Regions from separate parts of the Intrasporangium zincisolvens genome, predicted to be linked through region 1. Evidence: riboswitches for the same ligand, from Rfam matches in the RefSeq annotation. Region 1 holds a riboswitch; each other region holds the start of a gene.
What was found. A riboswitch is a leader RNA that binds a small molecule or an ion and turns the genes downstream of it on or off. The one in region 1 is predicted to bind S-adenosylmethionine.
Positions count from the first base shown of each region.

Region 2: linked by a shared signal. The riboswitch ahead of RY076_RS14600 (bifunctional o-acetylhomoserine/o-acetylserine sulfhydrylase) and the one ahead of metX (homoserine O-acetyltransferase MetX) in region 1 are both predicted to bind S-adenosylmethionine.
Region 3: linked by a shared signal. The riboswitch ahead of RY076_RS08015 (aminotransferase class V-fold PLP-dependent enzyme) and the one ahead of metX (homoserine O-acetyltransferase MetX) in region 1 are both predicted to bind S-adenosylmethionine.

Region 1 is NZ_JAWIIL010000012.1:79,153-87,011, reverse strand. It holds gene RY076_RS21440 (MalY/PatB family protein) at 1-1,089, opposite strand, end outside; gene RY076_RS21435 (EcsC family protein) at 1,238-1,993, shown strand; gene RY076_RS21430 (YkvA family protein) at 2,075-2,791, shown strand; gene RY076_RS21425 (DUF4192 domain-containing protein) at 2,897-3,985, shown strand; SAM riboswitch class IV at 4,062-4,176, shown strand; gene metX (homoserine O-acetyltransferase MetX) at 4,194-5,435, shown strand; gene RY076_RS21415 (universal stress protein) at 5,557-5,955, shown strand; gene RY076_RS21410 (RNA polymerase sigma factor) at 6,369-7,859, shown strand, end outside.
Region 2 is NZ_JAWIIL010000005.1:61,724-69,582, reverse strand. It holds gene RY076_RS14620 (fibronectin type III domain-containing protein) at 1-1,838, opposite strand, end outside; gene RY076_RS14615 (acyl-CoA dehydrogenase family protein) at 1,947-3,113, opposite strand; gene RY076_RS14610 (HNH endonuclease signature motif containing protein) at 3,181-3,753, opposite strand; gene RY076_RS14605 (serine/threonine-protein kinase) at 3,821-4,678, opposite strand; SAM riboswitch class IV at 4,920-5,039, shown strand; gene RY076_RS14600 (bifunctional o-acetylhomoserine/o-acetylserine sulfhydrylase) at 5,133-6,449, shown strand; gene RY076_RS14595 (S66 family peptidase) at 6,502-7,545, shown strand; gene RY076_RS14590 (stealth family protein) at 7,700-7,859, shown strand, end outside.
Region 3 is NZ_JAWIIL010000002.1:791,654-799,512, forward strand. It holds gene RY076_RS07995 (dihydrofolate reductase) at 1-51, shown strand, start outside; gene dapA (4-hydroxy-tetrahydrodipicolinate synthase) at 269-1,156, shown strand; gene RY076_RS08005 (ribonuclease J) at 1,222-2,907, shown strand; gene RY076_RS08010 (endonuclease/exonuclease/phosphatase family protein) at 2,915-3,904, shown strand; gene RY076_RS08015 (aminotransferase class V-fold PLP-dependent enzyme) at 3,921-5,309, opposite strand; SAM riboswitch class IV at 5,348-5,469, opposite strand; gene RY076_RS08020 (MFS transporter) at 5,561-6,988, opposite strand; gene RY076_RS08025 (FtsK/SpoIIIE family DNA translocase) at 7,113-7,859, shown strand, end outside.

The sequences.
Region 1 (7,859 bases):
GAAGTTGACCCGCGCATGCCCGGCCCCGACGGAGCCGAACGTCGGGCCGTCCGACAGCGCGACGCGTGCCGTGTCGACGAGCCGCGTCGCGGGCCGGTCGCCGAGGCCGAGTCCGCGCAGGTCGAGCCACGCCAGGTAGGTGGCCTCGGGAACGACGAGGCGCGCGCCGGGGAGGCGCTCGGTGACGAGCCGCGAGAGCAGCGCGCGGTTGGCGTCGAGCTCGGCCAGCAGGTGCGCGAGCCACTCACGTCCGTGGCGCCAGGCGGCGACGTGCGCGACGACACCCAGATGGCTCGCGCCGAAGGTCACGAACGGGTGCAGGCGGCGCACGTCGGACACGGCGTCGGGCCCCGGGGCGATGACGGCGGCCTTGAGCCCCGCGAGGTTCCACGCCTTGGAGGCCGACGACACGACGATGCCGCGCCCGGTGCCCGGCACCGTCAGGTACGGGGTGAAGGTGCTGGAGGTGTAGACGAGGGCGCCGTGGATCTCGTCGGACACGACCCGGACGCCGTGGTCCTCGGCGAGGCGTGCCACCGCGGCCAGCTCGTCGGCGGTGTGCACCGTGCCGGTCGGGTTGTGCGGGTTGGACAGGAGCAGGACCGCCCGTGTGCCGCCTGCGGTGGCGGTCGCGAAAGCCTCTGCGAGAGAGTCGAGGTCGAGGCGAAGGTCGGCTCCGAGAGGTGCTTCGACGACGCGGCGCCCGGCGGCCTCGACGACCTCGAAGAAGGCGTTGTAGACGGGCGTCGTCAGCACGACGGGACCGCCCGGGTCGGTGAGCAGTCCCAGCAGGTGGGTGACGCCGGTGAGCACGTCGGTGACGCGCACCGTGGCGCCGGGGTCGGGCCGCCAGCCCCACGTGTCCGCGGCGTGCTCGGCGAACGCCTCGGCGTAGTCGACCGTCCAGGCGTAGCCGGTGTCGCCACGCTGCACCGCCGCGCCGACGGCCTCGACGACGGCGGGGCAGGGCTGGGCGTCCATCTCGGCGATCCACAGCGGCAGGACGTCGGGGTCGTAGCGCCGCCACTTGACGCTCGTGCGGTCGCGGCGTAGCTCGTCGAGCGACGCGCCGAGGATCGGTCCGGGCATGGCACGACCCTACGAGACGCCGCCGACCGTGCGTGAGCCGCAGATCGACGACACCTTGGGGCGCATGCGCGCCCCGTCTCGTCATACGGTGACGGGGGAGGCCGCCGGGTGCGGCGGAAGACGCGACTCGTTCAAGGGGTGAGAGCCGGTGGGCTTCTTCGGTTGGGACAGGACCGAGGCCGTCAAGGCCTCGGACAGTGCGGCGGAGCAGGCTGGGGCGGTGGTGCGCAACGGGGCGCCGGCCCGTGTCGACCAGTCCGCGGAGGGCGGGCTGACAGGTGCGGCGACCCGCCTCGTCGAGCGCCTCCTCGACGTCGGCATCGACGGCAAGGGCCCCTTCGACTCCGCGCACACGGTCGCCGCCAAGGCCCTCCGTGACGCCTCCGGTGACGCTGACCAGGCGCTGCGCATCATCGCGCGCGACCACCGGCAGCTCGGTGCCGCAGGCGGATTCATCACCGGCCTCGGTGGCTTCTTCACGATGCCGGTGTCCCTGCCGGCGAACATCCTCGAGTTCTACCTCCTCGCCACACGCCTGACGGCGGCCACCGCGAAGGTCCGCGGCTACGACATCGACCAACCCGAGATCCGCTCGGCGATCCTGCTGACCCTCGTCGGCGCCGACAGCGACGACATGCTGAGGAAGGCGGGCCTGCACGCAGCCGGGGGCAAGCTGTCGGCCCTCGCCCTCGACCGTCTGCCCGCGCCAGCGGTCATGGTCCTCAACAAGGCCGTCGGCTTCCGTCTGCTCGCGCGCATCGGCCAGGGCACGTTCGCCCGCCTCGGTCGCGCCGTGCCCGTCGTCGGTGGCCTGCTCGGGGCCGCTGTCGACGTCTACATGCTCGGGCGCATCGGCAAGCAGGCGGCCAAGGAGTTCCCGTCCCTGGCGACGTTCGGTCGCTGAGACCCCGGGCGACGATGACGAGGGTGTCGAGACGACCATGACATCGGGAATCCAGGCCGCGCCCCGTACGTTGGGGCGGGCATGAAGGCTGCCTCCCGGATCAAGCTCGCTGCGACCGTCGCGTCCGTCGTGCGTGCCGCCACCCGACCCGGTGCGCCCGGGGTGGGCGAACGCGTCCAGGCGGTGCCCCGACTGGTCCGCGCGACGCTCGACCACGCCTACACCGGGACGTCCCTGCGGCGTCTCGGGCTCGTGGCCGCTGCCGTCGCCTACGTCGCATCGCCGATCGACCTCGTGCCCGAGGCGATCCTGCCGGTCATCGGGGCGGTGGACGACGCCGTCGTGCTGACGTGGGTCGTCCGGGCGTTCTTCGAGGAGACCGATCGCTTCATCGCCTGGGAGATCGGCCAGGGCCGGCACCACGGCCGCGGTCGGGCAGGGGCCACCGGGCAGACCGTGCCCGGGCAGGCCGTACCGACGTCCGCGCCGGCTCCCTCGGCGCCGCCGGCGGGTCAGCCGTCGGGCACCACGCTCGGCACGGCTGCCGACGCCCGGGCCCGCCTGTGGGCCGGCGAGGTCAGCGACAGCCGACGCCGCGACCGCGACGTCACGGGTGCCGCCCGTGGGCGCCTCGTCGGCAGGCAGGGCGCTGCGGCCGGCTCACGACCCGCGCCCGGCGCGCCGTCGGCAGTTCCCGGCCGCGCCGAGGGCACCGGGCGTGTCCGTCTCCCCGAGGGTGCGCGTCAGGCCGCGACCGACTACGTGCTCGAGTCGGTCCGCAAGCGGCTCGAGCGCTGAAGGCCCGGTCGCCGTCGTCCACACCCCCTCGCGCCGAGGGACGCGCGTCCACAGCCGGGGTCTGCAGGGCTGCGGCCCCGACCCGGCCGAGGGCAGCCTTCGGGCATGCCGAAGATCTCCCTGTCCGGACCCGCCGAGCTGTTGACGGTTCTGCCCTACCACCTCGGCTTCCGGCCCGAGCGCAGCATCGTCGTCGTCTGCTTCCACGAGCTGCGCCTCGGGTTGGTGGCCCGGCTCGACCTCGTCGGTCCGGCCGACGCCGCGCGGGCGGCCCAGCAGACCGTGCCGACCCTGGTGCAGGAGCGCCCGAGCCGCGTCGTCCTCGTCGGGTTCGCGGGCGGGCCGGACGAGTCGGGCGATCCGGTACCGCTGCTCGACGCGCTGCGGGACGGTCTCGACGAGGGAGGGGTGACGGTCGGGGAGCGACTGGTCGTCCGCGACGGGCAGTGGTTCGGGCTCGACTGCGACTGCTGTCCGTCTCCCGGGCGGCCCATGCCCGAGCCGGCCGATGTACCGGCCGTCGCCGAGTACGTCGCGATGGGTACCGCCGTGCTCGCCAGCCGCGAGGAGCTGGCCCGGCTCGTCGAGCCCCTCCCACCCGAGGACCCCGACCACGCCGGGCGGCTGGCCGCGGTGGAGGAGTGGGTGGGCCGGCTCGAGCGAGCCGACGGCGGCGGCTCGGTCGCCGACCGTCGGGCCCGCGGTGAGCTCGTCGACGAGGCTCTCGGAGCATGGGTGCGGCTCGTGCGGTCCGGGCTCGACGTCGACCCGTCCCCCCGGGCCGTCGCGGCGCTCGTCGGGCCCCTCGTCGACACGCGCCTGCGCGACCTGGTCGTCTCGTGGCTCTGCCCGGGCTTCCCCGGTGACCACGTCCCCGACGAGCTCGCCACCCGGCTGCGGCGGGCCCTCGACATCCATGGCGGCCCCGGGGCGGGCGCCACGGCCTGGGCCGAGACCGAGGCCCAGACCGAGCGGCTCGTCCTGGCACGCGTCGAGCAGTTGTGCCGGGCCACGCCCGAGGCGTGCGCCGCTCCGGTCCTCGCGGCGACCGCCGCCTACGCCTGGTGGCTCGGCGACGGTGCCCATGCCTCGTTCGCGGCCGACCGTGCCCTGCTCGCCGACCCGGGGCACGTTCTGGCGACGCTCGTCCGGGCAGCTCTCGAGAAGGGCGTCCGCCCGCCCCGGTGCGCCTGAGGAGGCGGCCCGGGCCGGTCCACGGGCTGGACCGGCGGGCGGTGCGTGCGCATCCCGTCGCGTATGGTTGGGAGCAGGTCATGAGCGCCAGCGACAAGCCCCGGCTCGCTGGCCGGCAACCCTCCTTCGCGGTGGGGTGCCCCGGGTGAGGACCAGGCCGCACCGGTATGGGACCGCGGCAAGCGCGAACATCCGAGGAGCTCTCCGCATGACTGTGACCCACCGTCCCGGCCAGGTCACGCGCCGCCCCGTCCGTCCCCCGCAGGGTCCGGACAGAGCGGGCGCCCGAACGGATGCCCGAACGGATGCGCCGGGTGGAGACGGGGTGTGGCGCGACGGCGACCCCGTCGGCCGGCGCCGGTTCGCCGAGCTCGGCGACCTCGAGCTCGAGCGCGGGGGAGTCCTGCCCGGCGTCCGGGTCGCCTACGAGACGTGGGGCCGGCTCAACGAGGCCCGCGACAACGTCGTCCTCGTCGAGCACGCGCTGACCGGCGACAGCCACGTCGTCGGCGAGGCCGGCGGGGGCCATCCGTCGCCGGGCTGGTGGGACAGCCTCATCGGTCCCGGTCAGGCGGTCGACCCCGACGAGTGGTTCGTCGTCGCTGCCAACGTCCTCGGTGGCTGCCAGGGCACGACCGGGCCGGCGAGCCCGGCCCCCGACGGCCGCCCGTGGGGCAGCCGCTTCCCGTACGTCACGGTGCGCGACCAGGTCACCGCCGAGCGGGCCCTGCTCTCGCATCTCGGCATCACCCGTGTCGCCGCCGTCATCGGTGGCTCCATGGGTGGCATGCGCGCCCTCGAGTGGGCGGTCAGCCATCCCGACTCCGTCGAGCGCTGCGTCGTGCTCGCCTCGACGCCGTACGCCACGGCCGACCAGATCGCCTGGTGCCAGCCGCAGCTGCTCGCGATCCGCACCGACCCGCACTTCGCCGGCGGCGACTACTACGACTCCGCGCACCGCCCCGACACCGGGCTCGGCCTGGCACGGCGCATCGCGCACGTCACCTACCGCACGGAGGCCGAGCTCGGTGACCGGTTCGGCCGCGAGGCCCAGCTCGGTGAGGACCCCTTCAGCGTCGGCGAGCGTGCCGCCGGCAGAGGGCGCTTCGCCGTCGAGTCCTACCTCGACCACCACGCCGGCAAGCTCGCCCGACGCTTCGACGCCAACTCCTACGTCGTGCTCACCGAGGCGATGAACTCCCACGACGTCGGCCGCGACCGCGGTGGGCTCGAGGCGGCGCTGGCCCGCGTCACGGCCGACTGCACCGTCGTGTCCGTCGACACCGACCGGCTCTACCCGCCGCGGCTGTCCGACGAGCTCCACGCCGCGCTGCCCGGCGCGACACGCGTGTCGATCAGCTCGGCTTTCGGCCACGACGGCTTCCTCATCGAGGAGGCGCAGGTGGGCTCGGTCGTCCGCGACGCGCTGGCCCGGCGCCGACGTCACTGACGCGCTCGCGGGCTCCGTGCCGGACCGGCGTCGGGGCAGTCCGGTCGTGCCGCTGCCGCGGTGACCCATTTCGGGTACGGTGCGACCACCGGTTTGTTGCCGTACCAAGGAGGTCCGGGAAGTGGCCATCGTCGTCGGATACGTCGCCACCAAGGAGGGACGCGCGGCGCTCAAGCGAGCCGCCGAGGAGTGCGTCCTCCGGGGCACCAAGCTCGTCGTCATCAGCTCCCACCGAGGTGGGAAGGACTTCGACGCCGACGAGGCCGCCGCGTTCGAGGCCGAGCTCGCCCGCGTCAAGGCCCTGCTGGCCGACAAGGGCCTCGAGCACGAGGTGCGTCAGCTCGTCCGCGGCAACGACCCGGCCGAGGACCTCATCAGCGTCGCCGAGGAGGAGCACGCCGACTTCATCGTCATCGGCCTGCGTCGCCGCAGCCCCGTCGGCAAGCTGATCCTCGGCTCGAACGCCCAGCGGATCCTGCTCGACGCCTCCTGCCCGGTGCTGGCGGTCAAGGCCGGCTGAGCCGGGCCCACCCCCGTCTGCGCCGCCGGGACCGTTCCGCGCGGACCCCGTTCGGACCCCCGTTCGGATCGCTGTTCGGGCCCTCGGAGGGCCCGAACGGGATGCGCAACACACCGGCGACACGGCCGTCCGGGCGGATCCGTTCGCTCGCACGCCGCCGGGCGTTTTATAATGTCCGAGTACCGGATCGCATGAGGCACACCGAGAGATCGTCCGAGGGACCCGACTCCGACAGGCCACGCACTTCCGGCACGAACCCCCATTCTCGTTCGTTGTGATGTGGCATGTCCGCGTGCCCGACGTCGGCCCGCGTCACACGAGAACCGCGATGAAAGGCGACTGCATCCGTGCCGAAGGCAACACCCGCTGGAACCCCCAAGACCCTGCCGAAGGTTTTCCAGCACGAGGCGATCATGCAGCTCCTGGTCAGAGGCAGCACCAACGGAAGCATCACCGGCACCGAGATCGCACGAGCCCAGGCTGAGGCCGCCCTCGACCTGAAGCAGATGAAGCCGGTCCTCGTCACCCTCGAGGCCCACGACATCGAGATCGTCGTCGACGCGCCGCACACCGAGACGAAGAAGCGAACCCGATCCGGGACCAAGGGAGGCACTGTGGCCACCGCACGTTCCACCACCGCTGCTGCGACGACGACTGCCAAGAGGACGACGACCGCCAAGACGACGGCCAAGAAGGCTGCCGTCACGACGACGAAGGCCGCGGCTGCGTCCGGCGACGCCGCGGACACCGCGGCGGACACGACGACGGCCCGCAAGGCTGCGACGAACGCCGGGGTGGCCAAGGCTGCGGCCAAGCCGGCCGCCAAGAAGGCAGCGGCGAAGAAGACCGCGGCCAAGAAGACCGCGGCCAAGAAGACCGCTGCCGGCGCTGCCGACACCGACGGCGACGACGCCGAACCCGAGGACGCCGACGAGAGCGAGCTCGAGGACGTCGAGGTCACCGACGAGGACGACAGCGACACCGCCGAGGAGACCGCCGAGGGCGCCGAGTCCGAGGACGGCGACGAGGCGGCCCCGGCCGCCCAGGGTGCCGCCCCGGCCGAGGAGGCCGAGGAGTCCGGCTTCGTCATCCGCGACGACGACGAGGACGACGCGCCGGCGCAGCAGGTCGTCACGGCCGGTGCCACCGCCGACCCCGTCAAGGACTACCTCAAGCAGATCGGCAAGGTCGCCCTCCTCAACGCCGAGCAGGAGGTCGAGCTCGCCAAGCGCATCGAGGCCGGCCTGTTCGCCGAGGAGAAGCTCAACTCCGGCGACAAGATCGACATGAAGCTCAAGCGCGAGCTCTGGTGGATCGCCCAGGACGGCAAGAAGGCCAAGAATCACCTGCTCGAGGCCAACCTGCGACTGGTCGTCTCGCTCGCCAAGCGCTACACGGGTCGCGGCATGCTCTTCCTCGACCTCATCCAGGAGGGCAACCTCGGCCTCATCCGTGCGGTCGAGAAGTTCGACTACACCAAGGGCTACAAGTTCTCGACGTACGCCACGTGGTGGATCCGCCAGGCGATCACCCGCGCCATGGCCGACCAGGCCCGCACCATCCGCATCCCGGTGCACATGGTCGAGGTCATCAACAAGCTGGCCCGCGTCCAGCGCCAGATGCTCCAGGACCTCGGGCGCGAGCCCACCCCGGAGGAGCTGGCCAAGGAGCTGGACATGACGCCCGAGAAGGTCGTCGAGGTCCAGAAGTACGGCCGCGAGCCCATCTCGCTGCACACCCCGCTCGGCGAGGACGGCGACAGCGAGTTCGGTGACCTCATCGAGGACTCCGAGGCGATCGTCCCGGCGGACGCCGTCAGCTTCACGCTCCTGCAGGAGCAGCTGCACTCGGTGCTCGACACGCTCTCCGAGCGCGAGGCCGGCGTCGTGTCGATGCGCTTCGGC
Region 2 (7,859 bases), on a different contig from region 1:
AGGCCGGTGTCGGTGAAGCCCGTGCCGGCGGCGTTCGAGGCCACCGGCGTCGACGCCTCGCCGCCCGCGGCGGTGCCGCGGTAGACGTTGTACCCGGTCACCACGGACCCACCGTTCGACGCCGGCGCCGACCACGACAGGGTCACCGTCGTGCTGCTGCCCACCGCCACGAGGGACTGCGGCGCCGACGGCGCGGTGGACGTCGCGCGCGGCGTCGCCGAGGCCTCGTTCGACGACGGCGAGGTGCCGACCGCGTTGACCGCGGCCACCCGGTAGAAGTACGCCGTCCCATTCGTCACTGTCGTGTCCGTGAAGCTCGTCAGGGCGACGTTGGTCGCGATGGGGGTGCTGCTCTCGGCTCCCGCCGCGGTGCCGCGGTACACGGTGTAGCCCGTGACCCCGGAGCCGCCGTCGGAGGCGGGCAGCTGCCACGACAGCGCCACCGTCCGGTCGCCCGCGGAGGCGATGAGCCCGATGGGCGCCGACGGCACCGTCGCCCGCGGCGTCGCGGACGCCTCGTTCGACTGCGCGGAGGTCCCGACCGCGTTGATGGCGGCGACCTTGTAGTAGTAGGCGGTCCCGTTGACCTCACCGGTGTCGGTGAAGCTGGTGCCGGTCACGTTCGTCGCGATCGGCGTCGGGCCCTCGCCGCCCGGCGTCGATCCGCGGTAGACCGCGTATCCGGTCACGGCCGACCCGCCGTTGGACGCGGGCGCCGTCCACGAAAGGGCCACGGACGCGTTGCCGGCCGTGGCGGCCAGCCCCGTCGGCGCGCCCGGCGCGGTCGGCTGGGTGGCCTGTGGCGTCGCCGACGCCTCGTTCGACCGCGTCGACGCGCCGACGGCGTTCACCGCGGAGACGGTGTAGTAGTACGTGGTCCCGTTGACGCGTCCGGCGTCGGTGAAGGTCGTCGTCGGGACGTTGGTCGCGATCGGGGTCGTTCCCTCGCCGGCGGGGCTCGTGCCGCGGTACACGTTGTACCCGGTGACGGCCGAGCCGCCGTCGCTCGCGGGCGCCTTCCACGAGAGGTTCACCGACGCGTCGCCGGCCACCGCGGCCAGGCTCTGCGGGGCCGACGGCGTGGTCGAGGCGGCGACGCCGATCTGGGCCCAGGGGTGCGACTCGTCGATGCGACCCGACACGAAGGAGCCGTTGACGCAGTGCCCGCTGTCGACGCCGCCCCCGTTGAGCACCTGGCCCGAGTCGAGGTAGCTCGTCGTCGTGGTGCCGATCGTGATCCGCACGTCGGGGACCGCGCCGGAGTTGACGCACGAGGCGGTGTTGCCGCCGTTGTAGGAGTTCGGCGAGAAGTCCGAGCCGTCGAAGTTCGCCGAGTTCTGGGCGCCGGTCTCGGTGAGCACCAGCCTGCCCCCGGCCTTGACGGTGAGGGACGAGCCCCACAGGCCGTAGGTCTTCGACCCGATGGCGACCACGACCCGCACGCCCGTGATGTCGACGCCGCCGGGGTTGTCCAGGCGGATGGCGGATGCGTCCCAGCACGTCGTGCTCTTCGGGTAGGTGGGGCACGGCGAGCCGACGTAGCTCGACGGGTCGGTGTACGGCCACGGGTTCGGCTGCTTGGAGCTCGACGCCGCCGAGTGCGTGTCCATGTACCCGACGTAGACGTTGAGCGGGGTCGCCGCCGAGGCGGGCGCGAGCACCGCCAGGCCACCCTGAAGCACGAGGGCCGCCGCGGCGAGCACCGCGCCCGCCCCGCTCCGGACCCGCCAGCGACGGCGGGACGCGTCGGTCGGACGATCGAGGCCCGAGGTCTCGACGGAGCGAGGCTGGAAGCGCGGGACACGCATCGCGATCACCTTCTTGCGGGGTACCCCCATGTACCTCCTCGGAGGATCCCACCGCGGCAGGACGGTGTCGTCATGCAGATGACGTACGCCGAGACGCCGGAGGGCCCCGGGGCCCTCCGGCGTCGGCGCGGCGCGGGCTCAGCCCTTGAGGAGCTGGCGCGCCATGACGATGCGCTGGACCTGGTTGGTGCCCTCGTAGATCTGGGTGATCTTGGCGTCGCGCATCATCCGCTCGAGCGGGAAGTCACGCGTGTAGCCGGCTCCACCGAGCAGCTGGACGGCGTCGGTCGTCACCTTCATCGCGACGTCGGAGGCGAAGCACTTGGCGGCCGCGCCGAAGAAGGAGAGGTCCTTGTCGCCGCGCTCGCTCTTCGCGGCCGCGACGTAGACCATCTGGCGCGCGGCCTCGAGCTCCATCGCCATGTCGGCGAGCATGAACTGGATGCCCTGGAAGTCGGCGATGTGCTTGCCGAACTGCTTGCGCTCCTTGACGTACGCGAGGGCCTGGTCGAGCGCACCCTGGGCGATGCCGACGGCCTGCGCGCCGATGGTGACGCGGGTGTGGTCGAGGGTGCGCAGCGCGATCTTGAGGCCGTCGCCGACCTGCCCGACGACCCGGTCGCCCGGGATGCGGACGTTGTCGAAGTGCAGCTCACGCGTCGGGCTGCCCTTGATGCCGAGCTTGCGCTCCTTCTCCCCGAACGTGAAGCCCTCGTCCGACTTCTCGACGACGAAGGCCGTGACGTTGCCGCCGCGTGGGCCGTCGGGGTCGGTGACGGCGAGCACCGTGTAGTACTCGGAGACACCGGCGTTCGTGATCCACGACTTCTGGCCGTTCAGCACCCAGCCGTCGCCGTCCTGGCGCGCGCGGCACTTCATCGACGCGGTGTCCGACCCGGCCTCGCGCTCGGACAGGCCGTAGGAGAACGTCGTCCTGCCCTGCGCGAGCGGCGGCAGGTAGCGCTGCTTGAGGTCGTCACTGCCGTCGAGGATCAGCGGCAGCGAGCCGAGCTTGTTGACGGCCGGGATGAGCGAGGCCGACGCGTCGACGCGAGCGACCTCCTCGATGACGATGCACGTGGCGAGCGCGTCGGCCCCGACGCCGTCGTACTCCTCGGGCACGTGGGGGGCGAAGAAGTCGGACGCGACGAGGGCGTCGTGCGCCTCCTGCGGGTAGCGCGCCTCCTCGTCGACCGCGGCGGCGTACGGGGCGATCTTGTCCTCGGCGATCGCTCGGATCGCCTCCCGCAGGGCCTCGTGGTCCTCGCTGGTCCGGAACAGGTCGAAGTCGGCATTCGTGCTCACGGCCGCGATCCTACTCGCCAGTTCGGATTAGTAGGACGTCCTAGTGATCGACACCACGGCGGCCACCTCAGACGGGTGGCGGGACGACGTCCGCGGCACGGTCGACGGGGCCATAGGGCCGTGCGCCCGCAGATGCAGGGAGGTCGGGCGGGTCGAGTCCGTCGCGCCAGTCCTTGGGGTGGGTCGTGTAGGTGCGGCCGGTGAGGGTGGTCCATTCCAGGGCGCGGTCGGTGCCGCCGTCGTTGTCGGCACGGTCGCTGCTGGGTCGGGAGGTCCAGAGGCCGTCGGTCTTGAGGTTGTGGTGACGCCGGTGCTTGCTGAAGAGGTTGTCCACGGCGGTCTCGCCCCTTGGCCACGGGGTCTCGTGGTCGAGGTCGCACCGCGCGGCGGGGACCTGGCAGTCGGGGCCGCGGCAGAGGCCGTCGACGGCTTGGACGTGCTCGACCATGGCCTGGCTCGGCCCGTAGCTCTTGCTGGGGCGGCTGATCGCGTGCCCGGTGGCCAGGTCGACCGGCAGGGTCGCCCAGACCGACCCGGGGCGGGTCATGACGTCGCGGGCGTGGGCGGCGGTGACCCAGCCGTGCCCGGGAACCTCGCAGGCGGTGTCGGAGTCGCCGGTGGCGACCTCGAACGGCACCACGAGCCACACCCGCGCCGCCGCTTGCGCCTGACCAGAGGGCAGCGCTCCCGGACCGGCGAGAAGGGCTTCAGTGGCCAGGTCGCAGCGCAGCTGGTCCAGGCTCCGCGGATCCCCGGCGCCGCGCATCCCGCGGGCGGTCGTGTCGAGCCGGCCCAGGACGGCGGCGATGGTCGGGCCGTCCGCCGTGACGGTCAGGTAGCCCATCCCGTCGGCGGTCATCCGCCCGAACACCCCACGCCGCGCCCGCGCGTGCGCCCGGCGCTCCTCCGAGCCACGCGCGTCGACGGCTGCGACCGCGCCGCAGCCGGGCCGTGAAGGTCCGCTGCCCCACGATGTTCCCGTCGCGGCTCGGCGCCAGGACCGCCTCGGCCACCGTCGCGATATCCGCGTCGCACAACATGCTCGTGTCGGAGGCGACCTGCAGCACCCGGTACAGCGACGTCGCCCCCTCGCGCAGCGCCGCCAGCATCACCCGGTGCCGCCGCGGCGCCGTCGCAACCGCGAGCCGCCGCGCCACCTCCCCGGCGCCGACCCCCGTCGCGAGCGCGATCTCCTCGGCCACGACCCGCTCCGGCGACACCAAGCCCGCCATCCGAGCCGCCGACCCGCCCTGCGGCAGCGCCGCGACCTGCTGCGCCTCGATCGAGGCCAGCGCCCCGTACGCCGCGAGCAGCTCGGCCTCCAGCCGCGCCTTGGCCGACTCGAGCTCCTCGATCTGCTCCAGGACCTGCTCCCCGGCCCGCACCAAACCCTCGACCAGACCAGCCGACCGAGCACGCTCAGCCCGATCACGGACGGGGGCGAGCAGCGCTTCCAGCCACTCCGCGAGCTCGGACGGGTCGGCCGACCACGACACGCGAAGCACCCGGAACGGCCCAGCCTCCGGCACATCAGAGGCCCCACGCGGCGATGCGACGTACGGCATCCGGGGCCTCCTCTCGACGCCTGTCCCGTTTGTCCATTAGAACACATGTTCGAATGGAAGGAAAGACCTCTGTAGACCCTGTGGACAACGAGTTCGACTGACGCCCAGGACATCTCGACACGGCTCGGCGTCAACAGCCGGCAACGGCCTGCTCCACGGCCGCCCGAGGGCACGCATCGGGCGTCCACGATGAGGACACGCGCTCCCACCTCGCGGACACGCGTCCGTACACTCGCCGGTAGGTCATGAGTGTCAGCGTCAAGCCCCGGCTCGCTGGCCGGCAACCCTCCCACCGCGGCGGGGTGCCCCGGGTGAAGACCTGGCCCGTCGTCGCCACCCGGCGCGCGGGCAAGCGCGGAGACTCTCTCTCCCGCACCGACCCGTCGGTGCGCCGGACCCGTCCCCTCGGGGCACCCGGTCACCGGCCGCACGAGGACAACGAGGAGAACGACCGATGACCGAGCCGAAGTGGTCCTTCGAGACCCAGCAGATCCACGCCGGGCAGTCCGCCGACAGCGCCACCGGAGCGCGCGCCCTGCCGATCTACCAGACCACGAGCTATGTCTTCAACGACACCGACCACGCAGCAAACCTGTTCGGGCTCAAGGAGTTCGGCAACATCTACACACGCCTGATGAACCCGACCACCGACGTCGTCGAGCAGCGCATCGCGGCACTCGAGGGTGGTGTGGGCGCCCTGCTCGTGGCGTCTGGCCAGGCCGCGGAGACGCTCGCCGTGCTCAACATCGCCGAGGCGGGTGACCACGTCGTCGTCTCCCCCAGCCTCTACGGCGGCACCTTCAACCTCTTCAAGCACACCCTGCCGAAGTTCGGCATCGAGGTCGGCTTCGTCGAGGACCCGACCTCGATCGACTCGTGGCGTGCGGCGATCCGCCCCAACACCAAGCTGCTCTTCGGCGAGACCATCGCCAACCCGAAGAGCGAGATCCTCGACATCGAGGCCGTCGCGGCCCTCGCCCACGAGCACGGCGTGCCGCTCGTCGTCGACAACACCGTCGCGACGCCGTACCTCATCCGCCCGATCGAATGGGGCGCCGACGTCGTCGTGCACTCGGCGACGAAGTACCTCGGCGGGCACGGCACCTCGATCGCCGGCGTCATCGTCGACGCGGGCACGTTCGACTACGGCAAGGACCCCGAGAAGTTCCCGAACTACAACACCCCCGAGGAGAGCTACCACGGGCTCGTCTTCGCCCGCGACCTCGGCGTCGGCAGCCCGCTCGGCGCCAACCTCGCCTTCATCCTCAAGGCCCGGGTCCAGCTGCTGCGCGACCTCGGCCCCGCCGCGTCGCCCTTCAACGCCTTCCTCATCGCCCAGGGGCTCGAGACGCTGTCGCTGCGCATCGAGCGTCACATCGAGAACGCCCACAAGGTGGCGGCCTTCCTCCAGGCGCACGAGCAGGTCGAGCGCGTCGTGTGGGCATCCTTGCAGGACAGCCCGTTCCACGCCCTTGCCGACAAGTACACCCCGCGCGGCGCCGGTGCCGTCCTGTCGTTCGAGATCGTCGGCGGCCTCGAGGCGGGCAAGAAGTTCGTCGAGGCGCTGACGCTGCACAGCCACGTCGCCAACATCGGCGACGTCCGCTCGCTCGTCATCCACCCGGCGTCGACGACGCACTCCCAGGGGCCCGACGCGGACCGGCTCGCCGCCGGCGTCACGCCCGGCCTCGTGCGCCTCTCGGTGGGCATCGAGCACATCGACGACATCGTCGCCGACCTCGAGCAGGGCTTCACGGCCGCCAAGGCCTGACGCGGCCGAAACCCGGGTGTGGCGGCTCGGCACGGCTGGCACCATGTCGGCCATGCCGATCCGCTACCCCGCTCCCCTGCGTCCCGGCGACCGGATCGGCGTGACGTCGCCGAGCTCCGGCGTGTCCGACGCCCTCTGGGGACGCTTCGCCCACGCGGTCGAGTGCCTGCGCGACCGCGGCTTCGAGGTCGTCGTGGGCGAGCTCAACCACGCGCCGAGCCAGGTCAGCGGACCACGCGAGGCGCGCGCCGCCGAGCTCATGTCGATGCTGCTCGACCCGACGATCCGGGCCGTCGTACCGCCGTGGGGCGGAGAGACCGGCATCGACCTGCTCGACCTGCTCGACCTCGACGCGATCGCGGCCGCCGAGCCCACGTGGTGCGTCGGCTTCTCCGACACCTCCACGTGGCTGACCCCGCTCACCCTCGCCACGGGACTGGCGACCATCCACGGGCAGAACCTCATGGACACCCCGTACGCGCTCCCCGACGGCATCCTCCACTGGGTCGACGTCGCCGCCGCGACGCCGGGCGACGAGCTGCGCCAGCACTCCCCCGGCCGGTTCCGCTCCAGCGGCTGGGACGACTACGCCGGCAACCCGACGGTCTCGCAGATGACCCTCGACGGGCGCGGCACGTGGACCCGCATCGACCCCGGCCACGAGGGCGAGGCCGCGCACTTCTCCGGTCGCCTGGTCGGCGGCTGCGTCGAGACGATCAGCTTCCTCGCCGGCGGGCGCTTCGCCGACATCGGTGCCTTCGCCCGCGACCACGCGCCCGAGGGCACCGTCGTGCTGCTCGACATCGCCGAGTGGGCCTCGTACGACATCTGCCGCGCGCTGCACGCGATGCGCCTGCGTGGCTTCTTCGACGCGGCCAACGGCGTCCTCGTGTCACGTACCAACGCGCCCGAGCCGAACGGCTTCACCCAGCACGACGCCGTCCGCGACGCCCTCGGCATGCTCGGCCTGCCGATCGTGGGCGACGTCGAGTGCGGGCACGTCGCGCCGTTCCTCGCACTCGTCCAGGGCGCCACGACGACCGTCGAACACGACCCGGCAAGGGGCACGCACACGGTGACGCAGCGTCTCGACTGACAGGACGCGCGTAGCACGGTTGCGTGCCTTTAGCACCCTGGACTGGGTGGACCGTGTTAGTTTCCTCCACGTCCTCCGACAAGCCGGGGAGAAATGTCGGACGCGTCACACGTCGCTGCGCTCGTTCGAGCGACACCACAGGGAGCTCTTTCACATGCCACGCCTCGCCGACCACGTACCGCACCATCTCAAGGTCCGACTGCTGAGGCGGGTTCCGCAGGCCTGGTGGCTGCGCGTCCGTCCCCTTGTGCACGGCACGACGGACGCCCAGAGGCGGTACCGCGACCGCCGTGCCACTCGCGCCCTCGCCTCCG
Region 3 (7,859 bases), on a different contig from region 1:
GACGGGTTCTCGTGGGTCACGTACGAGCGCACCCGCGTCGCGCGTCGGTGACCGCGACGGGCCTCGGCTGTAACGCCGGGGCCGCCGCCGCGATGTACCCCGTGCGAGGCACTACTCGGACCCCCGAGCGAGTAGTGCCTCGCTTCATGCCCGGGACGGCGCGGCGCTGAGCCGGCCCTGAGCCGGCCGTGCGCCCGGCCGCGGGCGACGCGAGGCCCGGCGTGGGCGTCCTCGATGGCCCGCAGGCGTGGGCGCTAACCTTGGGCCCATGGCTGCCGCACCCGCGCTCGGACGTGTTCTCTCGGCGATGGTCACGCCCATGCGGGCCGACGGCTCCGTCGACCTCGACGCCGCGCAGCGCCTCGCCACCCACCTCGTCGACGCCGGTCATGACGGCCTCGTCGTGTCGGGAACGACGGGCGAGTCGCCGACGACGTCGGCCACCGAGAAGGACGAGCTCCTGCGGGCCGTCATCGAGGCCGTGGGCGAGCGCGCGGTCGTCATCGCGGGGGCCGGCAGCAACGACACCGCCAAGAGCATCGAGTCGGTGCAGGCCGCGGCCAAGGCCGGCGCCGACGCGGTCCTCGCCGCCACGCCGTACTACAACAAGCCGCCGCAGGCCGGTCTCGTCGCCCACTTCACCGCGCTGGCCGACGCGAGCGAGCTGCCCGTCATGGTCTACGACATCCCGGGCCGCTCGGGCATCCCCATCGCCCGCGACACCTACCTGCGCATCGCCGAGCACGAGCGCATCGTCGCGGTCAAGGACGCCCGGGCCGACCTCTGGCTCGCCGGCGACCTCATCGAGCGCACCGGTCTGGCCTGGTACTCCGGCGACGACGCGATGAACCTCTTCCACTTCGTCAACGGCGCTGTCGGTTTCGTCGGCGTCACCTCGCAGGTCGCACCCGCCGCCTACCGCGAGATGGCCGACGCGGTCGTCGACGGACGCTGGGACGACGCGCGCGGCGTCCACCGGCACCTGGCCCCGGTCGTCGACGCGGTCATGAACGTCACGCAGGGCGCCATCATGGCCAAGGCCGCCCTCGCCCTCCAGGGCGTCATCGAGACGCCCACCGTCCGGCTCCCGCTCGTCGCCGCCGACGACGACCAGACCGCGCTGCTGCGCGACGCGCTCGCGGCGGTCGCCGGATGACCACGACCTGAACCACCTGCCGGCGCCCGCGCGCCGTGCAGCACCCCCGACACGACAGGACACCTGTGAGCCACCCTCACCCCGAGCTGACCGCACCACCCGCCCTCCCCGACAACGGCCTGAGGGTCGTCGCACTCGGCGGGCTCGGCGAGGTCGGCCGCAACATGGCCGTCGTCGAGACGAAGGGCCGCCTGCTCGTCATCGACTGCGGCGTGCTCTTCCCCGAGGACCACCACCCCGGCGTCGACCTCATCCTCCCCGACTTCACCTACATCGAGGACCGTCTCGACGACATCGAGGCCATCGTCCTGACGCACGGCCACGAGGACCACATCGGCGCCGTGCCCTACCTGCTGCGCCTCAAGGGCGACATCCCGCTCATCGGCTCCACGCTGACCCTCGCCCTCGTCGAGGCCAAGCTCAAGGAGCACCGCATCAAGCCGTTCACCATGGCGGTCAAGGAGGGCCAGCGCGAGAAGCTCGGCGTCTTCGACCTCGAGTTCGTCGCGGTCAACCACTCCATCCCGGACGCGCTCGCCGTGTTCGTGCGCACCGAGGCCGGCTCGCTGCTGCACACCGGCGACTTCAAGATGGACCAGCTGCCGCTCGACGGCCGCCTCACCGACCTGCGTGCCTTCGCGCGGCTGGGGGAGGAGGGCGTCGACCTGTTCCTCACCGACTCGACGAACGCCGACGTCCCCGGCTTCACCACGCCCGAGCTCGAGATCGCCCCCGCCATCGACAAGGTGTTCCGGCACGCCGAGCGACGGATCATCGTGGCCTGCTTCAGCAGCCACGTGCACCGCGTGCAGCAGGTGCTCGACGCGGCGGCCAAGGCCGGGCGCAAGGTGGCGATGGTGGGCCGCTCGATGGTGCGCAACATGGGCATCGCCGCCGACCTCGGCTACCTCCACGTGCCCGAGGGAATCCTCGTCGACATCAAGCGCGTCAACGACATGCCCGATGAGGAGGTCGTGCTCATCTGCACCGGCTCCCAGGGCGAGCCGATGGCGGCACTGTCCCGGATGGCCAACCGCGAGCACCGCATCGACGTGGGCCCCGGCGACACCGTGCTCCTCGCGAGCAGCCTCATCCCCGGCAACGAGAATGCCGTCTACCGCGTCATCAACGGCCTGATGCGCCTCGGCGCCAACGTCGTGCACAAGGGCAACGCCAAGGTGCACGTCTCGGGCCACGCGAGCGCCGGCGAGCTGCTCTATTGCTACAACATCGTCAAGCCGCGCAACGTCATGCCGGTGCACGGCGAGTGGCGCCACATGTGGGCCAACGCCCGGCTCGCGATGCAGACCGGCGTCCCCGAGGACCACGTCGTGCTCGCCGAGGACGGCGTCGTGGTCGACCTCGTCGACGGCAAGGCGTCGGTCGTCGGCGTCGTCGACTGCGGCTACGTGTACGTCGACGGCAGCAGCGTCGGAGGTGCCGACGAGGCACTGCTCAAGGACCGCCGCATCCTGCGCGACGAGGGCTTCATCTCGTGCATCGTCGTCATCGACTCGGCCACCGGCAAGATCGCGAGCGGGCCACAGATCACGGCGCGCGGCTTCGTCGAGGACGACGAGATCTTCCAGCAGGTCATCCCGAAGGTCGAGCGCGCCATCGAGGAGGCCGTGGCCAACGGGGTCCGCGACGACCAGCAGCTGCAGCAGATCGTGCGGCGGGCCGTCGGGTCGTGGGTCGGTGGCAAGATCCGCCGCCGGCCGATGATCATCCCCGTCGTCCTGCAGGCCTGAGCCGCCCGTGACCGAACACACCGGGGACGCGGTGGTGCGTCGCCGCTGGCGGCGGGTTGCCGACGTCGCACTCCTCGTCGCGCTCGTGGGGCTCCTCGTCGTGGTGGCGTTGCGCTGGCTCGACACCACCGTGTACCCCCTGGTCGTGCTCCAGACGACCACCCCGCTCGTCGTGATCGGCCTCGTGCTGCTGGCGGTCGCGGCGCTGCTCCTGCGGCGGTGGGTCGTGGCCGTCCCCATCGTCGTCGCCATGGTCGTGGCGCTCGTCGTCGTGGCGCCCGCGTGGTCGTCGAGCACCCGCCCCAAGGCGGAGGCCGATCTCACGGTCATGTCCGTGAACCTCAATGACGGGCATGCGAACCCGCAGCAGCTCATGGATGCCGTCCGCTACCACGGGGTCGACGTGCTCGTGCTCCTCGAGGCGACGCCTGAGGCCGTCACCGACCTCGACGACGTCGGCGCGCGGACGTTCTTCACCCAGCGAGCCGGTGCAGCACGAGAGGGCGTCATCGGCACGCTCGTGCTGTCGCGGTTCCCGCTGACCGAGCTCGACAAGGGCGTGGGAACGGTCAGCTACAGCCTCCAGCCGGTCGTCGAGGTCACGACGCCCGTCGGGAGGGTGCGGCTCCGGGCCGTCCACCCACCGCCCCCGCTGCGGTACCAGACGGACCGCTGGCACGCGGGCCTGACCTCGCTGACCACGTGGGTGCGCGAGCAGCCGACGACCGAGCCGCTCGTGCTCGCCGGTGACTTCAACGCCTCGTCCGGTCACCCGGTGTTCCGCCGGCTCGCCGAGGGGCTCGTCGACGCCCAGGTGGCGGCCGGCAACGGCTGGGTGCGCACCTGGCCGTTCGAAGGGCACCGCATCCCGCCCTACGTCGCGCTCGACCACCAGCTGAGCCGGGGCCTCGTCCTCGTCGACGCCGGCCAGGTCGCGTTCAACCGCACCGACCACGCCGCGGTCTGGGCGTCCTACGGCCTTCCCGCCAAGCGCTGATCGCCCGGGGCGGGACTCACCAGGGGCGCTCGACCTCGACGTCGCGGGGGTCGGTGCCCTCGACGGTCCAGCCGGCGGCGGTGCGGGTCCACGTCCGAGACGGGCCCTCGGCGACGAGGCCGGCCACCGCGTCGACGAGGCGCTGCACGCCCTCGGCGGTGCTGCCGAGGCCGACGCTGGCGCGCACGGCGGTCTCCGGACGCTCGCCCCACGGGTCCTCGAGCAGCTCGTCGACGAGCAGGTGGGCGCAGAACTTGCCGTCGCGCACGCCGATGCCGTGCTCGACCGAGAGCACCTGCGACACGAGCGACGGCTCGAAGCCGGCCACGGTGAAGGCGACGACGCCGACGCGGTCGTGGTCGTCGCCGAAGAGCGAGAGCACGTCGACGCCGGGGACGGCCTCGAGACCGCTGCGCAGGCGCTCGAGGAGGGCCTCCTCGTGGGCCTCGATCGCGTCGCGGTGACGCTCGATCGTCGCGCAGGCGGCGGCCAGGGCGATGGCGCCGACGACGTTCGGGCTGCCGCCCTCGTGCCGGGCCGGGCCGGTGGCCCAGACCGTGCCGGACTGGGTGACCGACGCCGTCGCCCCGCCACCGGGCAGGTACGGGGCGCCGGCGTCGAGCCAGTCGCGACGCCCGGCGAGCACGCCGGTGCCGAACGGCGCATAGGTCTTGTGCCCGGAGAAGGCGACCCAGTCGGCGTCCCAGGCCGCGAGGTCGATGCGGCGGTGGGCCGACAGCTGTGCGGCGTCGACGGCGATCCGGGCGCCGTGCTCGTGGGCCAGGCGCGCGAACCGCTCGACCGGCCACACCTCGCCGGTCACGTTCGAGGCCGCGGTGAGCACGACGAGCCGGTGCTTGCCGGGGTGGTCGGCGAGGGCCTCGTCGAGCAGGTCGAGGGCGTCGTCGGTGCCCTGGGGGATCGGAAGGCGCACGGTGCGCGAACGGCCCCACGGCAGCAGCGTCGAGTGGTGCTCGCTGCCGAAGACGAAGACGACCGCGCGGCTCGGCAGGGCGTGGGCCAGGGCCGACCACGAGTCGGTCGTCGTGCGGGTGAAGACGACCTCGTCGTCCTCGCGGGCCCCGACGAACCGGGCGACCTCCTCGCGGGCCTGCTCGTACCAGGCGCTCGTCAGCCGCGAGGCGTACCCGGCGCCGCGGTGCACCGACGAGTACGTCTCGAGGGCGCGGTCGACGGCGTCCTTGACGGTCTGCAGCGCCGGCGTCGACGCGGCGTGATCGAGGTTGGCGTAGGCCACCTCGCCGGCGGTGGTCGGCACGCGCAGACCTGCGCCGAAGACGCGCGGGAGGGCCTCGGCGTCGGCGACGACGTGCAGGGCGCGAGTGCGCACGACGGGGGCGGGCCCGCCGCCACAGAGGGTCGTGGTGCTGGGAAGGGCCGACATGGCAGTGCTCCTCGTGAGTCCTGGGACCCACCGGTGCAGGTCCGCGCTTGCCGACCTCGTCGAAACCAGCCGAGGGCGGCCTGGTCGTCACCCGGAGCACCCCACCGCGGAGGAGGGTTGCTGGCCAGCGAGCCGGGGCTTGTCGCTGACACTCTTGACCTGGCCTCGACGATAGGGGCGCGGTCGCGAGGATGTCCACCTCGCGGTCGACGCGTGTCGCCATCCGAGACGACCTGGGCTCCGGGCCTGCGTCAGCGCCCACCGTGCCGGCCGTGGCGGCCGCGCCGGACCTGGTGGATCTCCGCGAGGAGCGTCAGCCCCGGCTTGTCGTTCATCGATCGCCAGGCGCTGACGCCGGCCGTCCCCATCGCGAGCCCGGCGACGAGATAGGCGGCCGTGGCCCCGGCGTAGGTCAGCGACACCGGCCCGAGGTCCACGGTGCGCGGCAGCGGGAGCAGCGCCTCCGCCCCGGCGGCCAGCAGCGGAGCGACGGCGAGCACCAGGACGAGCACGACGCGGTTCAGCGACTGGACCAGCGCGAAGGTGCGGCCTCGGACCTCGTCCTCGACGGTGAGCCCGAGGAGCGTGTAGCCGACGACCCAGGCCACGCCGATGACGGCGCCGAGAAGGGTGGCGACCGGCAGCGCGACGAGCAGCACCGGGACCAGGGCGAGGACGAGCAGGAGCACTCCGGCACCGACGAGGGCGGCGCCGAAGATGCGCGGTCTCGAGAGCCCGCCGAGCACCCGCGGGCCGGCGACGATCCCGGCCGCCATGCCGGTGAAGACGGCGAGGAAGAGCATGCCGTAGCCCGGTGCGCCCGCCCCCATGTCCTGGACGAAGCGCGTCGCGAGGCCGACCACGAGCCCGCCGGCGCCGAAGGCACCGAGCATCCCGCCGACGAGGCCTCGCACGAAGGGTCGTTGCCTGATCACGAGCAGGCCGTCGGCGACGGTCCGGACGAGCGACTGGCCCGCGAGTCTCTCGCTCGCCCGGCGCGCGGGGAAGGAGATCCGCCAGATGATCCCGGCGCTGAGCAGGAAGGTCGCGCTGTTGGCGTACAGCGCCAGGAAGATGCCCTCGGGGTCGAGCCCGGGCAGGACGGCGTGCAGCGGGGCGCCGAGCAGGGACAGGCCCGAGAAGGCGAGGGCGGCCAGGGGCGCCGTTCCGTAGCTGCCCACGAGACCCAGCTGGTTCGCCAGCTCCAGCCGCTCCCGCGGCACGAGGTTGGGCACGGTGGCGTCCTTGGCCGGGTTCCAGAAGAGGGAGACGCACTCGATGAGCACGATCGCGACGTACATCCACCACAGCGAGCCGGCGACGGGGATGGAGACGAAGAGGCCGAAGCGGAGCAGGTCGCCCACGACCATCGTGAGGCGTCGGTCCAGCCGGTCGGCCACGACTCCCGCGAGCGGGCCGAGGACGACGGCGGGCGCGATGCGCAGGACGAAGACGCCCGAGACGGCGAGGTACTCGCCCACGCCGCCGGTCGCCAGCTCGGCGGCGAGGGCCGCCGTGGCGAGCAGGGCGAGCCAGTCGCCGAAGCTCGAGATGGTGCCGGCCGCGAAGAGGTCGCGGAAGGGCCGGATGCGCAGCAGCTGGCGGAGCGCAGCACGGCCGGGCGGCGTGAGCCCGCCGCCGGACTCGTCTCCCTCGGTCGGGGGTGACCCCGTGCCCACGTCCCCAGAGTAGGAGTCGTCCGCGGGAGGCCTTTCAGGTTCACGGCACTGCCGTCCGGTGCGGATTGGCTCTGGTGCGCGTGTGACGCGTGAGTTCAGCGGTGCGTTGACGTACGGTGCCAGCATGGCGACACGTCCGTCCACCACCCAGCGCACGAGCTCCGCGGCCGCCACGCGCGCCAAGGGCACGTCGTCGCGCCCGGCGGCCGCCCGGTCCACGCGCCCCGCGCAGCGCAAGCCGGCCGCCCCGCGGAAGGGCCAGACCAAGGGCCAGAGCAAGGCCAGGGGTGGCGGGCTGCCGTTCCCCTTCAACGCCGTGCGCAACACGTGGATGGGCGTCTCGCACCTCGCCGGAGGTGCCGTGCGCCGCGTCGGCCACAGCGCCGCAGACCTCGAGCCCGAGCACAAGCGCGACGGCATCGGGTTCGCCCTCATCGCCCTGGCCGTCATCGTCGCGGCCCGCGAGTGGTGGGGCGTCACCGGCTCGTTCGGCGAGGTGGTCCACGCCGTCTTCGCCGGCACGTTCGGACGCGTCGCCTACGCCGTCCCGCTCGTCCTGCTGGCGCTCGGGCTGCGGATGCTCCGCGCGCCCCAGGACGAGGCCGCGACCAACCGGATCATCGTCGGCACCATCGCCCTGACCTTCGCCGCCTGCGGCCTGTCGCACCTGGCCGACGGCATCCCCAACCCGCCCGACGGCGCCGACGGCATGCGCGCGGCGGGCGGCATCATCGGCTTCCTCGCCTCGAGCCCGGTGGCCGCTGCCGTCTCGCCCTACGGCGCCACGGCCCTGCTCGTGCTCCTGGGCGTCTTCGGGCTCCTCGTCATCACCGCGACCCCCGTCAACATGATCCCGACGCGCCTGCGCCAG